DNA from 4 places in the Photobacterium sp. NCIMB 13483 genome. Region 4 is predicted to be linked to each of the others. Evidence: predicted binding sites of a transcription regulator. Region 4 holds the regulator's gene; each other region holds the start of a gene.
The links. The regulator PurR, encoded in region 4, represses purine synthesis genes. The targets are predictions, from matches to a motif close to TNANGNAAACGTTTNCNTNA.
Positions count from the first base shown of each region.

Region 1: the regulator PurR is predicted to act here: its motif matches at 2,242-2,261, upstream of purL (phosphoribosylformylglycinamidine synthase).
Region 2: the regulator PurR is predicted to act here: its motif matches at 1,996-2,015, upstream of purM (phosphoribosylformylglycinamidine cyclo-ligase).
Region 3: the regulator PurR is predicted to act here: its motif matches at 2,180-2,199, upstream of C9I86_RS14925 (NCS2 family permease).

Region 1 covers NZ_PYLV01000009.1:71,062-75,443, reverse strand. Annotated here, with positions in the region: gene tadA (tRNA adenosine(34) deaminase TadA) at 1-86, shown strand, start outside; gene C9I86_RS20175 (hypothetical protein) at 152-319, opposite strand; gene mltF (membrane-bound lytic murein transglycosylase MltF) at 573-2,039, opposite strand; gene purL (phosphoribosylformylglycinamidine synthase) at 2,430-4,382, shown strand, end outside.
Region 2 covers NZ_PYLV01000029.1:14,978-19,359, forward strand. Annotated here, with positions in the region: gene C9I86_RS17535 (class II glutamine amidotransferase) at 1-167, shown strand, start outside; gene purN (phosphoribosylglycinamide formyltransferase) at 248-889, opposite strand; gene purM (phosphoribosylformylglycinamidine cyclo-ligase) at 894-1,934, opposite strand; gene upp (uracil phosphoribosyltransferase) at 2,136-2,762, shown strand; gene C9I86_RS17555 (uracil-xanthine permease family protein) at 2,856-4,103, opposite strand; gene C9I86_RS17560 (DUF2066 domain-containing protein) at 4,380-4,382, shown strand, end outside.
Region 3 covers NZ_PYLV01000020.1:72,720-77,101, reverse strand. Annotated here, with positions in the region: gene C9I86_RS14930 (hypothetical protein) at 122-301, opposite strand; gene C9I86_RS14925 (NCS2 family permease) at 759-2,117, opposite strand; gene C9I86_RS14920 (serine dehydratase subunit alpha family protein) at 2,608-3,912, shown strand.
Region 4 covers NZ_PYLV01000011.1:9,950-14,331, reverse strand. Annotated here, with positions in the region: gene C9I86_RS10445 (hemin ABC transporter substrate-binding protein) at 1-122, shown strand, start outside; gene C9I86_RS10440 (iron ABC transporter permease) at 140-1,177, shown strand; gene C9I86_RS10435 (heme ABC transporter ATP-binding protein) at 1,174-1,965, shown strand; gene purR (HTH-type transcriptional repressor PurR) at 2,345-3,349, shown strand; gene C9I86_RS10425 (TfoX/Sxy family DNA transformation protein) at 3,716-4,303, shown strand.

The DNA.
Region 1 (4,382 bases), on a different contig from region 4:
CGCAGTTACAAGCTTTTTTTAAGCGCCGTCGCGCTGAGAAAAAAGCGGCTAAATTATTAGCAAGACAACAGCAACATGATGATTGAGTTCAGTTAAATCGAATAAGCTTGGTGGTGATTTATTATTAGATAAATGATTCCAAGCTTATTAGCTAATAGCTTGGGCTGCTATGTTCTGCTGTTGCCGTTAGAATACAACTGCGCTGACGCCATAGAATTTTTTTACGGATATTACTACTTAGACGTTTGCGACGTGTTGCTGCGGTTGTGAGGTGTTTAGCAATGCGCGGTGTTTTAGATCTTAATTTGATAACTTTCATGGTTCCATCCATAGCGTTGACATAACGGTCAAAGCATTCTTCAGCAAATAAGATATCGCTGGCGCCGTTAATAATGTCATTGTTGATACAATGTATTTATTATGCATAACAATGCATCTTTTGATAGTGATCTTTATAGGTTCATCATCAAACGTTGATCAAACTCTCATTGTGTAAAAAATGAGTCGATTATTCTAAATCGACGTCGATAAATACGATTAAATCACTATCTCTGATTCAGAAGAGTGCATGATTACTCAACGATGATCGATGGTGGTGATGGCGTTGGTGTAATCGTTTGTAGGCCATCAACAATTTTTAAATTATCACTTTCAAATTGACGACTATGAGCCCGTTCATAACCAATAATACTTTGGTAGTAACGTCGAATCCCTTCAACATAATTCAGTGCTTCATTGCCACGTGCATAACCATAACGTGATTGAATATAATATTTACGTTGACCTAATAATGGTAAGCGTTGCTTAACATCGACCCAAGTATCAGGATTTCCTCCTTGTGCTTTGGTGAGTCGACGAGCGTCCATTAAATGTCCAAAGCCAACATTATAAGAAGCGAGTGCAAACCAGACTTTTTCATGTTCTTCGACACTGTCAGGGACGCGGGCGATCATCTTTCGCAGGTACTCACTGCCGCCACGAATGCTTTGTTCAGGATCTAAACGGTTAGTGACCCCTACTGATTCTGCCGTCGGTAAGGTGAGCATCATCATGCCACGGACACCCGTTGGTGATATTGCCTGCGGATCCCAATGTGATTCTTGATAAGAAAGCGCGGCTAATAAACGCCAATCAAAGCCATTAGCATATTGTTTAAATAAGGCTTCCCACTGGGGTAAGGTGGTATTAACTGCGCGTAAAAAAGCACGAGTATCAACATAATCAAATTGATCGATATGACCGAAATATTTCTCTTCCAGCAGCGTCATGGTGCCGTTTTTCTTCATCTGTCCAAAAAATTCAATCATTAATGCATACAAACTGTCGTTACCACTTTGTTTTACAAACCAGCTTACTGGCTCGTCTTGTGTCAGTTCAAGAGCGATAGCAATATCAGGATGAATACGTTGCAATAACGCCACGTCAACAGAATCGGCAACGGTATAATCAAGTTCACCTGTCGCGACTTTAATTAATAGATCGTTAATGTCTGATTCTGGAATTGATTGCCATTTCAAGGTTGGGTGAGTGGTACGAATAAGCTTTAATTTTTGTTCATGACTTGAGCCTTTGACAACAGCTAAGCGTTTATTATTTTGAGCTAATTCATCAAGATTACGCGGTCGACGTTGGCCTTTTTTATACACCACGATTTGGCTAGCGTAATAATACGCTGGTGCGGGATGATAGCCTTGAAGACGATCGGGCGTCACTGTAAGTCCTGCGGCAATAATATCAATATCGCCGCGTTCTAATGCGGGAAATAATTCAGAGAGGGTAAACATCGCTGTGATCTCAAGTTTAACCCCGAGCTTTTTAGCAAAGGTCTGTGCCAGTTCATAATCTAGCCCGGTTGGACCTTCTGCGCCGATATAATAAGACAGTTGATTATTTAACGTTCCTACTCGTAACACACCACTCTCTCGAATTTTCTCAAGGCTGGTGGGCGTGTTCTCTTGCCATTGACAGCCATTGGTTAATATCGCAAGTAACAGCAGACTTATAAAACGACGAAGTAGAGTGAACAACTGAATATTTATCAACTAAGCGGACCTAATCTGAACATTAATGTTCTTTATATCAAACCCTGTTAATTGCGCAAAGTTGAACTGTTCAGTTAATGATCATAATTTAGAGATCGGAATGGATTAAGGGACATTATCCTATTTCACGGTTAAAAAATGACCCAAAAATAAGATGGAATAGCGTTTTTTTGATATTTTGATTAAGATTGAAAAAAAAACACGCAAACGGTTGCGTCAGGTGTTACGTCACAAATTTTTTTCCCTTATACTAGGCACTCGTGAATAACGTTGTGATAGTTAAGCAGTGAATAGTCTTGTACTAGGTGCTATTGAGATAAGTTTCTACGGTTTGAAATTTACCTCAATATCACTTTTTTTAATCTGCTAATCGAGAGACCTTTGCACATGGAAATTTTGCGTGGTTCACCCGCTTTGTCTGAGTTTCGCGTTAATAAGTTACTTGAGCGTTGTCATGAGTTAGATCTGCCAATTACTCATATCTATGCTGAGTTTGCCCATTTTGCTGATGTGGTGACAACGCTAACCGCTGATGAACAAGCTAAACTTACCCGTCTACTCACATACGGTCCAACGATTGCAGAGCACGAGCCTAAAGGTTTATTGCTACTTGTTACTCCTCGTCCTGGCACGATTTCTCCTTGGTCTTCAAAATCGACCGATATTGCACGTAATTGTGGTTTAACAACGATTAAACGTCTTGAGCGTGGTACAGCATATTATGTTGAATCATCATTACCACTTACTGCAGCACAATTGGATGACTTAAAAGCGCTACTTCATGATCGGATGATGGAAGTGGTGACCGATAATGTTGAAGCCGCGGGCACATTATTTATACAAGCACAACCGGCAGCAGTGAAAAGTGTTGATATTCTAACGGGTGGCCGTCAAGCATTAGAGCAAGCGAATCTCACCTTAGGCCTTGCATTGGCTGAAGATGAAATTGATTACTTGGTTGAAAATTTTACCAAGCTTGAGCGTAATCCCAATGACATTGAATTAATGATGTTTGCTCAGGCGAACTCAGAGCATTGCCGTCATAAGATCTTTAATGCCGATTGGACGATTGATGGTGTCGATCAACCAAAATCATTATTTAAAATGATCAAAAACACCTATGAGCATAACCATGAGCACGTGTTGTCTGCTTATAAAGACAATGCTGCGGTTATGGAAGGGTCTCACGTTGGGCGTTTTTTCCCTGATCCACAATCACGTCAATATACTTATCATCAAGAAGATACCCATATTTTGATGAAAGTTGAAACCCATAATCACCCAACAGCAATTTCACCGTGGCCGGGTGCAGCAACAGGCTCTGGCGGTGAAATTCGTGATGAGGGCGCAACCGGTATTGGCGGCAAACCCAAAGCGGGTTTAGTTGGTTTTACTGTATCAAACTTGCGTGTGCCTGGTTTTGAACAGCCGTGGGAAACCGATTTTGGTAAACCAGATCGTATCGTGACAGCACTTGATATCATGTTAGAAGGCCCACTGGGTGGCGCGGCATTTAATAACGAATTTGGTCGTCCTAATCTACTGGGTTATTTCCGTACTTACGAAGAAAAAGTCACTTCTCACGCTGGTGAAGAAATCCGTGGCTATCATAAGCCAATTATGATTGCGGGTGGCATGGGTAATATTCGTGCTGATCATGTGCAGAAAAAAGAAATACCTGTTGGCGCCAAGTTAATTGTGCTTGGCGGCCCAGCCATGAACATTGGTCTTGGTGGTGGTGCGGCGTCATCAATGGCATCAGGACAATCAGCAGAAGATTTAGATTTTGCTTCAGTGCAGCGTGAAAACCCAGAAATGGAACGTCGTTGTCAGGAAGTGATCGATGGTTGTTGGCAGATGGGCGATGACAACCCAATAGCTTTTATTCACGATGTTGGCGCAGGTGGTATTTCTAACGCTTTACCTGAATTAGTTAACGATGGTGAGCGTGGTGGTAAATTTCAATTACGTGATGTGCCTAATGATGAACCAGGCATGAGTCCACTTGAAATTTGGTGTAATGAATCACAAGAGCGTTATGTATTAGCAATTGCGCCTGAAAATATGGCTACGTTTGATGCTATTTGTCAGCGTGAGCGTGCCCCTTATGCGGTGGTAGGTGAAGCCACAGCTGAGCGTCATTTAAGCCTTGAAGATAGTCATTTTGATAACACCCCGATTGATATGCCAATGGATATTTTATTGGGTAAAGCGCCGAAGATGCACCGTGATGCACAAACGCTGACAGTGGTTGGGCTGCCACTTGATCGCAGTGAGATCACCATTGAAGCTGCAACGCAACGTGTTTTACGTCTGCCTGCCGTCGCAGAAAAAACGTTT
Region 2 (4,382 bases), on a different contig from region 4:
TTGATTTTCAACGTGAAACAACGGCGAATGATGTAGTGACAGTGATTGCAACTCAGCCTCTAACGAATGATGAAAGCTGGCAGAAGATGGTACGTGGTGAATTTCGCGTATTCCATTTTGGCGAGACGGTTTATCATGCCGTCGCAGCAGACGTTAATGCGTGCTAAACCCAATTGATCTGATTTATCAGTAATAATAAAAAGGCGATCTTAATAAGATCGCCTTTTTTGTGAGCATCAAATAATGATTATTGTGCAGCGTAACCTTGTGGTGGTAGTTGATTACCATCTAACACCGCGGCCCCATTTTGCATTAATAATCGCTGAGTTAGCAGCCATTGAATAACTAATGGATAGATATTATGTTCTTGTTGTTGCACACGCTCAATAACATCGTCGACACTGTCTGTTGTAAAAATGGGGACTTTTGCCTGTAAAATAACGGGGCCACCATCAAGCTCTTCGGTAACGAAATGGACACTGGTGCCATGTTCGCGATCCCCCGCATCTATGGCGCGCTGGTGGGTGTTTAATCCCGTATATTTAGGTAACAAGGAAGGATGAATATTAAGCATTCTTCCTTGATAGTGGTTGACGAAACTCGCAGATAAAATCCGCATAAACCCGGCTAACACAATCACATCAGGCTGATAAGTATCAATTTTTTCAATTAAAGCTTGATCATAATCTTGGCGGTTGGCGTAATCCGTTGCCGCGATAGAAGCAGTTTCTATGTTGGCAAATTGGGCTCGCTTAAGGCCATAAGCATCGGCTTTATTTGAGATCACAGCAGCAATACGGCTATTTTTGATGACGCCATTAGCGCAATTATCAATTATCGCTTGTAAATTACTGCCATTTCCTGAGATTAAGACAACGATATTATGCATAGCTTTAGTTAATCTCTACTTGCTCTTCACCCGCGGCAGCCGTAGCAATGTTACCAAGCAACCATGCGTTTTCGCCTTCTGCCTGTAAAATTTCAATAGCAAGTGCAGCTTGTGCTTGTGGTAATGCAATCACTAAACCGACACCACAGTTGAAGGTACGATACATTTCATAGGTATCGACATTGCCTGCTTGTTGTAGCCAGTTAAAAATCGCCGGCCACTGCCAGCTATTACCATCAATAACGGCTTTGGTTCCCTGTGGTAATACACGAGGAATATTTTCCCAGAAACCACCACCAGTGATATGAGAAATAGCGTGGATATCGCAATTTTCAATCATCTTTAATGCTGATTTTACATAAATTTTAGTTGGAGTTAATAAGTGCTCAGACAGTGTTTTACCGTCAAGTTCTTGATTAAGATCTGCTTGAGATACTTCTAGAATCTTACGTACTAATGAATAACCGTTTGAGTGTGGACCGCTAGAGCCAACAGCAATTAGGGCATCACCTGCACTAACTTTAGAGCCGTCAATAATGTCTGCTTTTTCAACGACACCCACACAAAAGCCGGCAACGTCGTAATCTTCACCGTGATACATGCCAGGCATTTCAGCCGTTTCACCACCAATAAGTGCACAGCCTGATTGAATACAGCCTTCACCAATACCGGTAACAACACTTGCAGCTGTATCAATATCAAGTTTACCGGTAGCGTAATAATCTAGAAAAAATAGAGGCTCAGCGCCTTGTACAATCAGATCGTTAACACACATAGCGACTAAATCAATACCAATGGTATCGTGCTGTTTTAGATCCATAGCAAGGCGAAGTTTAGTACCGACGCCATCAGTACCAGACACTAAAACAGGCTCTTTGTACTTTGTAGGTAGGGAACATAAAGCACCAAAACCGCCAATACCACCCATAACTTCAGGGCGATGAGTACGTTTAACTACGCCTTTAATACGGTCAACTAACGCATTACCAGCATCAATATCAACACCAGCATCTTTGTAACTAAGAGAAGAGTTTTTGTTGCTCACAGATGATCCCTCAAACGTATTAAAGTAAAAAACCAGCGTATAATACCAGCAGTCCTCATAGTAGAGCAAACGTTTGCGTCAAATTGTTGTAGCAATTAAATTTTAATCAATTACGCATTTGAGACTATCGGCAATCGATTGGCTTGGTATATAATGCTGCGATTTTTTTATTTTTTTATAATTTAGTTCCCAGGAGTCGAGATGAAAGTCGTTGAGGTGAAACACCCACTGGTTAAACATAAGATTGGTCTTATGCGTGAAGGTGATATTAGCACTAAGCGTTTTCGTGAATTGGCCACCGAAGTTGGCAGCCTACTAACGTATGAAGCGACTTCAGACTTCGAAACAGAAAAAGTGATGATTGAAGGCTGGAATGGCCCAGTAGAAATCGATCAACTAAAAGGTAAAAAAGTGACTGTAGTGCCAATTCTTCGTGCGGGTTTAGGCATGATGGACGGTGTATTAGAGCATATGCCAAGTGCACGTATTAGTGTTGTTGGTATCTACCGTGATGAAGAAACACTAGAGCCTGTACCTTACTTTAATAAATTAGCCTCAAACATTGATGAGCGTATTGCACTTGTTGTTGATCCAATGCTAGCAACTGGCGGTTCAATGATTGCAACGCTTGATCTATTAAAAGAACATGGTTGTACTCAATTTAAGGTATTGGTACTTGTTGCGGCACCTGAAGGTATTGCAGCACTAGAAAAAGCACACCCAGATGTAGAGCTATACACTGCGGCTATTGATGAGAAGCTAAATGACAAGGGATATATTGTTCCTGGTCTTGGCGATGCTGGTGATAAAATCTTTGGTACTAAATAATTTTAGTATTGATTATCGCTGATATAAAAAAACCGGACTGATATGTCCGGTTTTTTATTTAGGGTAATAAATTATAAATAATAACGACAGTCATTACAGATGTTCAGTATCTTCCACTTGCATACTGGTTGCATCTTCACCTAAATCATGCGGTAAAATCAGGTTTAATAAAATAGCGACTATGCCACAAAGGCTAATGCCTTGAAGACTAAATTCACCAATACCAAATGCCATGCCACCAATACCAAATACAAGTGTTACTGCAACAATAACTAAGTTTCTTGGTTTATGAAGATTAACTTGATGAGTAATTAAAGTATTAAGACCAACCGTTGCGATTGAGCCAAATAATAAAATCATAATACCGCCCATCACAGGCACTGGAATTGTTTGCAATATAGCGCCCAGTTTTCCGACAAACGCTAATACAATGGCCGTAACCGCTGCCCATGTCATAATCACAGGATTAAAGGCTTTGGTTAACATAACGGCACCAGTCACTTCTGAATAGGTTGTGTTTGGTGGTGCGCCCATTAATGATGCTGCAATCGTTGCTATACCATCACCAGCCATTGTACGGTGAAGCCCGGGCTTTTTAAGATAATCTTTACCGGTTACGTTGGATATTGCGAGCATATCACCGACATGTTCTACCGCCGGTGCAATCGCTACGGGAATCATAAATAGTACGGCATTAAGATTAAATTCTGGAAAAGTGAAATTTGGCATTGCCAGCCAACTTGCTTGAATAACTGGTGTGAAATCAACAACGCCAAAGCCAAGGCTGGTAATGTAACCGGCTGTGATACCTCCGACAATTGGTACTAATTTTAAAATCCCTTTAGCAAACACACTTAAACTGATTGTTACAATCAGAGAAATAGCAGAAATCCATAATGCAACATCATGAGCGACAAGCTGTACGTCACCGCCACCCGTTTTACCTACCGCCATATTGACAGCAGCAGGAGCTAAGCCTAGACCAATTACCATGATGACCGGGCCCACAACAACGGGAGGTAATAGACGGTGTATAAAGCCGACCCCTCTAATTTTAATAATGCATCCCATAATGACATACACGACACCTGCCATCATTAATCCGCCCATAGTGCTTGCAACACCCCATGTTTGAATGCCATACATCATTGGAGCAATAAAGGCGAAAGATGAGGCTAAAAAAATGGGAACAGAACGTTTAGTGACGATCTGAAATAATAGTGTGCCAGCACCTGCGCCAAATAAGGCAACATTAGGATCAAGTCCAGTTAATAACGGAACCAGAACTAATGCTCCAAATGCTACAAATAACATTTGCGCACCTTGAAGAACCTGCATCATGATATTCATCTCTGAGTAAAAAAAAATCGCGTGATCCTAGCATGGAAGCAAACGATAACCTAGATGAATGAAAGATAAAAAATGCTCATGATTGTGTGAATTTAGAACGAATGGCGTTTTCTTTGCATGGGAAGAGTTATTAGGCAGTTTAAAATGTGAGTTATAGAATCATATTCTCGAATTTGTCGAGTGAATTATTCACACTCTGCGCTATGATACGGCACCAATGGTGAAACCTGTTGTCTGCTTTAATAGGTCTATTTTTTTGAGTTAACCATG
Region 3 (4,382 bases), on a different contig from region 4:
CATAACCAATTGATTAATATTAAATTTACATTGTAAATAAGCATAAATTAAAGTTAAAAAAATGGCGTTTCTATTAAGTTAATAGAAACGCCATTTCTAAATTTCACTACCATATTGGTATTTATGCAAACTTCATTTCTCCATTACTATCAAGATAAAGTGCCGCTTTTTCTTGGCCAATCAATTGTGCAGCATAAGACGGTGTAACAGCGCGTAACTCACCTTTCGTTGATAAAAAAGTTCCTTCCCATGCTTGATCACGGTATGTACCTGATTCTAAAATTTCAATAACAACTTTCATGGTTAACCTCAACGTTTAATAAAAATAAAATAATGACCAAACCCTAAGGCAACTCATCTTTTTTAAATCTACCAGCATTAAATTAATTGTCATCCCATGTAAATTGCAACGTTAGATACACAAATAGAGAGCATGAAAAACCATTCTTCGTTAATTACCTTCTAAAGTGCGTTAGCGTTTCTTTTTATGCTTAGTCACCAACAACAAAATAGCAATAACATATTGAATTTAAATAATATATATTTAAATTCGCATTATAAATACGATCCGATATTATTTAAACTCAGCATTGATAACCTATCAATGTACTGAGCAACAATGATAACCACAGATCATGTAAAGCAAGTTTTCATTTTTGATCAATACAACAGACCAAAATTGGAAGTTAGCTATTTTATTCAATAAAAAAACCCGCGTTTAGTACGCGGGTTAATGATAACAATATAATTTTATTCGCTTAAATAGCCCAACCGCCAGCGTAGAACACCACTAATGCGATTGCGATAATAACCGTACCAATATTTAATCGTTTAAAATCACCAGACACAACGCGACCAATAACCAAACTCACAAAACCAAGCATAATACCTGTAACAATATTGCCTGTTAGCACAATAAAGACGGCACATAACAACCCAGATAACGCATCAACAGAGTCGTTCATATCTAGCTTGCTCACATTACTTAGCATCAATAAGCCTACATACATTAAAGCTGGCGCAGTTGCGTAAGCGGGAACTAAATAGCTTAAAGGCGCTAAAAACAGCATGAGAACAAACAAGAGTCCAACCGTTGTTGCCGTTAGACCTGTTTTACCACCGGCAGCAGTACCCGCAGCAGATTCAATATAAACCGCTGCTGGAGAGCCTCCAACAAAACCAGCAAAAATACTACTTACTGAATCGGCAGTTAACGCTTTACCGCCACTAATGATATTGCCACGTTCATTCAATAAATTAGCTTGGCCTGCCACCGCTCGAATCGTACCTGTCGCATCAAAAATAGCCGTCATCACTAACGCAAGCACTGTCGGTAAGATCACGGGGTTAAGCGCACCCATAATATCTAAGGAACCAACTAAAGAGCCTTCACCACCAAATGTAGGCAGTGCAAACAAGCCATGGTATTTCACATTAGGATCGAAAATGAGACCAAAAACTGAAATAGCAATAATGACGAGCAAAATACCGCCAGGTACTCGACGTTTTTCAAGACCTATAATTGCAGCCAACCCTACCAATGACATAATCACAGGCAATGACATAAAATGGCCAAAAGCCACCGGTAAGCCTGCTTGTGGATTCTTGATAACCAAACCCACACCATTAGCGGCAATCAATAATAAAAATAGTCCAATACCAATACCTGTACCATGTGCAATTCCTGTCGGCATATTTCTCATGATCCAACCGCGAACACCCGTCACAGTGATCAGCGTAAATAGAACCCCCATTAAAAATACAGCACCAAGAGCAACAGGAATGCTGACCCCTTGTCCAAGTACTAAGCTAAAAGCAGTAAAGGCAGTAAGCGATATCGCACAACCAATGGCCATTGGTAATCTCGCCCACAATCCCATCAGTAATGAACCAAAAGCTGCAACTAAGCAGGTTGCAATAAAAACAGCACTTTGATTAAAACCAGCCGCACCTAACATGCTTGGTACAACAATGACTGAATATACCATTGCTAAAAAGGTCGTTAACCCAGCGATAATTTCTTGTTTAACACTGCTACCACGCTCAGATATTTGAAAATAACGATCTAAGCCGTGCGCTGGTAAACTTTGGGTATTGGATCTATTGTCAGCAGACATGATGTCTTCCTATAATTTTCTAGTTTCAAACCGTCATCACTGGCCATAATTTATTACTGCGCCAACGCAAACGTTTACGTTTTCAAAAAAAAGAAAAGGCTGAAGTGATTATCTTCAACCTTTATATGATCTCTACCTGAGGATGATACCTAAAAAGTAACCTCTACCGCCACTAGAAACTACTTTTTTTGCCTATTTAAAATAACAGACTTACAGTTATCATAAAAATCCCTTATCGCCTTAATGAAAAATACTACCAAAAAAACCGTGATCTACGCATCATATATTCCACCATCAATCTAATTAATAGTAATTAATTCTATTTAACCCTGCTATAAGTAATGATTATACAATTTTTTTCTTTACAACTAGACGTATACTCAGCAGCACGAACAAAAAAAGACTATTAGCTGATTATTGACTCTGCAAATATCTCAATTTGCTTTATCCATAATTTTTGACTCTTTATATAGAGCGTTAGGTGATTGCAATGAAACATACACTTTGGCCTGCATTTATTGATGTTGTAAAACGCGATGTTGTACCAGCTCTTGGCTGTACTGAACCCGTATCCGTTGCATTAGCAGCAGCAATTGCCGTAAACAAACTTAATATTAATCATCAACAAATTACCGGAATTGAAGCGTTCGTATCGGCTAATTTAATGAAAAATGGTATGGGTGTAACTGTACCTGGTACTGGAATGGTCGGGCTAGAAATCGCCGCAGCGACGGGTGCTATTGCAGGCGACAGTCAGGCGCAATTAGAAGTTCTCAAAAACCTTACTCCTGAAGATGTTGCTATTGCAAAAGCGATGCTTGATAAGAAATTAGTAACCGTTAGTGTTGCGGATGTCAGTAATATTCTGTATTCCAAAGTCACCGTCTTTAGTGGCGATCGCTCTGCAAGCGTCATCATTGCAGATACTCACACTCACATACTTGCAATAGAAGAAGATGGAATAACAACTTACATTGCTGATCCAAAAAATACGACTCACTTGGCCAAAGAAAAAGTTAATACCAATCCTTTCACTGATGCTTGTGCTCAAGATATTTTTGACTTCGCAACACAAGCACCATTAGCAGATATTAGCTTTATTGAGCAAGCTTACCAGCTCAACAATGCACTTTCGATTGAAGGCTTAGCGGGTAACTATGGCCTTCAAGTGGGCGCAACTTTTCAGCGTAATATTGATCGAGGCTTGCTATCAGCAGGGCTATTAACAGACGTATTACTACGTACTGCAGCAGCTTCTGATGCTCGAATGGGTGGCGCCATGAAACCAGCGATGAGTAATTCTGGTTCAGGCAATCAAGGTATTGCTGCGACTATGCCGGTGGTAGTCGTCGCTGAATTTATCAAGGCGACTAACGAACAATTAATTCGTGCTTTAATGCTGTCACACTTAATGGCAATTTATATTAAAAGCCATCAAAACAAATTATCTGCCTTATGTGGTGCAACAACGGCTTCAATGGGCGCAGTTGCTGGAATGACATGGTTGCTTGGCGGTAATATTCAGCAAATCAGCGCTGCAATCAATAGTATGATTGGCGATATTGCTGGCATGATCTGTGATGGTGCAAAAACCAGTTGTGCAATGAAAGTATCATCATCCGCAGGCTCTGCCATAAAATCTGCATTAATGGCACTTGATGGTTTTAGTGTTACAGGAAATGAAGGCATTGTTACAAACAATGTTGATAGTACTATTCGCAATCTTTCAGCATTAGCAAATGGTTCGATGACACAAACAGATGTTCAAATCCTTGATATCATGATTAATAAATAACCACACATTCAGCTAACTTGTGGATAAATCCTCTAGATATACATATAAAGCTAGATAACTCAGTTGCTTTTTTATCATTATCTAGAGGACTATATTGTCTTATTTCTTCGTTCATAAGCAAAAAACAGTAAAAACAGCATTTCCCCTTCCTTTAATATTCTATTTGACTATAAGTTATTACTTCTAGTTATTTAAAAGCCACTATAATAGCGTGATAATTCCCTCCATAAACAGCGTAAACACTATTAGGCAAACCACTTTATTGACTTAAATAAATCGCCCTATCCTATCTTTGTTGTAACGACATTGAGTGCGTTTTATCTATCCATTTTTTTCTGATAAGTGGTTCTAAAATATTTAAATAACATAAAGTTAAAGCCAAATGCATGAGCCATGAGCACTCTTTTTAGCTTCTCTTTCGTTATAATTTAATTGCTTTATATTGCTAGAAAGACGCGAACTAGATTGGC
Region 4 (4,382 bases):
CCCCTGCGGCAAAAAATAATGCGATTGCCGTGATTGATGGGACGGCATTAATTGGTGGCTTAGGCATCCATAGTATTAATGAAGCCATGCGCCTTAATCATATTTTCTACCCACAATCGTAATCTGAGATAAAGCCATCATGAACGACAGCCGTATTTCACCCCATGTTATTTACGCTATCAGTATTGGGTCATTGCTCTTTGCATTATTAAGCTCAATTGCGATTGGACCGATGGATATCAGTTATAAAGATAGTTTTATAGCGTTATTACCTGGAGACCATCAGCTTGCCGCTCATATTAATCTCGTGATCCATCAAATACGTCTACCACGAACATTATTGTGTATTGCTATCGGGGCAATACTGGCTATTTGCGGTGCTGTTCTACAGGGTTTATTTCGTAACCCCCTCGCAGACCCAGGTATTATTGGTATTTCAGGAGGAGCAGGCCTAGGCGCGGCGTTTGCGATCATTTTGTTTACCCCGTTAATGACGCAATATCCATTATTAATGAACATTGGCGCTGTGCCCTTCTTCGCTTTTTTGGGTGGCGCGCTGAGCACATATTTGGTGTATCACCTTGGCACCGATAAAAACGGTACATCTGTCGTGGTAATGCTATTAGCAGGTGTCGCAATTGGTGCTATTTCTGGTGCTGGTTTGGGGCTACTTAACTATATTGCCGATGATCAAGCGCTACGTGATTTTTCATTATGGTCAATGGGATCACTTGCAGGGGCGACTTGGTCAAGTATCTGTCTTGCCTTTGTGAGCCTCATTGTTATCTATTATTATTGTTATCGCCAAGCTAATGCATTGAACGCCTTTTTATTAGGAGAAGCTGAAGCTCGTCATATGGGTGTTAATGTTCAACATCTAAAGCGCAGTTTAATTATTGTATGTGCTGCTGGTGTGGGGATTACCGTTGCTATTACAGGTCCTATTGGCTTTATTGGTCTGGTGATCCCCCATTTAGGGCGCATGATTTCAGGCCCTAATCATAAAACATTATTGCCAATCTCAGCTATTCTAGGTGCTTTAATTTTACTTGTCGCAGATATGATCGCGCGTAGTGCTTTTGCACCACAAGAACTCCCCGTTGGTATTATTACCGCTATTTTAGGCGCTCCATTCTTCATTTATCTATTGAATAAACAAAAAGGCAGAATCGCATGACGGTAACCTCTGCACGCCCAACTGTCATTTCGGCACGTGATTTGCAATTAACATTGGCAGGAAAAGTATTATTAGATGACTTTAATATTGATATAAAAGCGGGTGAAATAACGGCGCTACTTGGGCCTAATGGCGCAGGAAAAAGCACGTTACTTAAAATACTCTGCGGTGAAATAACACCTGAAAGTGGGCAGGTTACATTTTTTAATCGCGATATTGAAGATTGGCAACGATCTGAACTGGCGTGTCATTTAGGTATTTTACCGCAACACAGTTCGCTGTCTTTCGCCTTTACCTGTAAAGAAGTGGTTGAACTTGGCACTATGCCGCTATGTTTGTCACGCCAAGAAATTGACGATATCACCCTCACAACCATGCGTAATACTGATGTTCTTCATCTTGCACCACGCTTATATCCCACGTTATCAGGGGGTGAAAAACAACGAATCCATTTCGCACGCGTGCTAACACAACTCAGTCAAGCTGATGATAAATGTATTCTAATGTTAGATGAGCCAACATCTGCCTTAGATCTCGCCCACCAGCATAAAACGCTACAAATGGCACAAACCATGGCAGCAAAAGGTGCCGCGGTTATCATCGTATTACATGACCTCAACTTAGCTGCGCAATATGCTCAACGTATGGTCATTATTCAACACGGTAAGATTCAAGCCGATGGATCACCATGGCAAGCATTACAGCCTGAAATAATTAACAATGTCTACGGTTGGAACATTTCCGTACATCCCCACCCTGTTCATGGTTATCCTTATCTACTATCCTAGTATTAAAGTTCATCGTCTTTTTGATTATCTCTTGTAAATTTCAGTAAAATTACTGAAATTTACGATTTTTTGTTGATAGTTATCAAATAATTTACTCCCAGACAATTGAAACGTTGCACTACGCGTAACACTCAGTAAAATGTGAACGCAAGCGATTACACTTGAAAAATATGCAATAATTATAAAGCCGCGAATAAATGCGGCTTTTAGTGTTAATACTATTTAAGTATGCAGTAGACACATTATTGGTGCCAAATTGAATAATTAACGAGAGACTTTACCGAAAAACATTGAATTATATTCATCTCAGTAATTACTCAATTTGGTACCTCACGATTAGCTAGAAACATCTCTAGCACCCATTATTAGAAGAATAAATATGGCAACCATTAAAGATGTTGCACGTATGGCTGGCGTTTCAACTACAACAGTTTCACACGTGATCAATAAAACGCGCTTTGTCGCAGAAGCAACACAGAAAAAAGTACTTGCTGCTGTTGAAGAGCTTAACTACGCACCAAGTGCTGTTGCGCGTAGCCTAAAATGTAATACAACCCGTACAATTGGCATGCTAGTCACTAAGTCAACCAACCCTTTTTTTGCTGAGGTTGTACATGGTGTTGAAGAGTATTGCTACCGTGAAGGTTACACGCTCATTTTATGTAACACTGAAGGTAACCTTTCTAAGCAATATGATTACTTGCGCATGCTTGCAGAAAAGCGTGTCGATGGCTTATTGGTAATGTGTTCTGATCTTGATCAGAAATTACTGGATCTACTTGAGCGTCAAAAAGACCTACCAATGGTAGTGATGGATTGGGGTCCAGAAAGCCCACATACTGATAAAATTCAGGATAATGCTGAGCAAGGTGGCTACATTGCGACTAAGTATTTTATCGATCATGGTCATAGCCGTATCGGTTGTTTATCAGGCCACAACGATAAATCAACGTGTCGTGAACGCCTAAAAGGCTTTAATAAAGCAATGGCAGAAGCAAACTTAGCGGTTAACGAAAACTGGATTCTTGAAGGTGACTTTGAGTGTGATTCAGCCGTTGAAGCTGCTGAGAAGTATATTGCAATGACAGATCGCCCAACCGCCATTTTCTGTTTCAATGATATTATGGCAATGGCACTGATCAGTACTTTTGAACAAGCAGGGTTACGCGTTCCTGGTGATATTTCAATTATTGGCTACGACAATATTGATCTTGCGCCTTACTTCGCGCCACCATTAACAACTATCCATCAGCCAAAGCGTCGTTTAGGTAAAACCGCCATTAAGATTTTAATGGAACGCATGAAGAACAAAGATCATGAACCTCAAATCTTTGAAATGACGCCAGCCATCGTTGAGCGCAAGTCAGTAAAGGATTTACGCTAACACGCCCCCTTTTGATTGAGCCAATATTTTTATTGGCTTTTTTATAGCTAATGAATTTCGCTCGATGATCCTACAAAAAATATCTTATTCTCAAAAACATGAACAAACTCACAGATTCATCAGCTTTAATTAATATTAAAACTTACCTTTTTAAAAGATCGAATATAATAGGTCTTGTAAATACATATAATAGTAAGCAAAAGACTTACAAATTATAAATAATACTTCTATATTGATAATATTATTTATAAAGTGATACATGGATGATTTAGAGTAGGAAAATTCTCTCGTAAATAACTTTAATAATAAGTCAATTTACGACTACTTTAATGTTAGGTGACACTCATTTATTCACCGAGTAGAAGTATGGATAAACCAATATTAAAAAACTCATTAAAATTATTAGACCATTTAGGTAATGTTAAATCGCGTTCTATGTTTGGTGGCTTTGGTATTTTCGCAGGCGAAGCAATGTTCGCACTTGTGGTTAATAATAAACTTCACCTAAGAGCAAACGCTAAAACTGAAGAGGAGTTTCAACAAGCGGGATTAGAACCGTACATCTATAAGAAACGTGGGTTTCCTGTAATAACTAAACATTACGCAATTCTTGATGAATGGTGGGAAGAACCTGAAAAAATAATAGAGCAAGCTAAATATTCTCTTGAAGCAGCACTTGCTGATAAAAAAGCAAAAGAATGTTGCGCGCCAGCTAGGATAAAAGATTTACCTAACTTACGCCTATCAAATGAAAGAATGCTCAAAAAAGCAGGTATTCAAACTATTGATCAACTATACGATCTTGGTGCACTCAACGCCTATAAGGCATTACAAAAAACACAAGAGGCATCATTAAGTTTAGAATTATTATGGGCTCTAGAAGGTGCTATACATGGCCAACATTGGTCTGTAATACCAGAAAGTAGACGTAACGAACTGCTCGCAAAACTATAATAAATATATTCGTCAACTGGCTAAGTGACGCTTAAGAATAAAGAGGCTCAGTGCCTCTTTAATTTATTTTATTCGATAT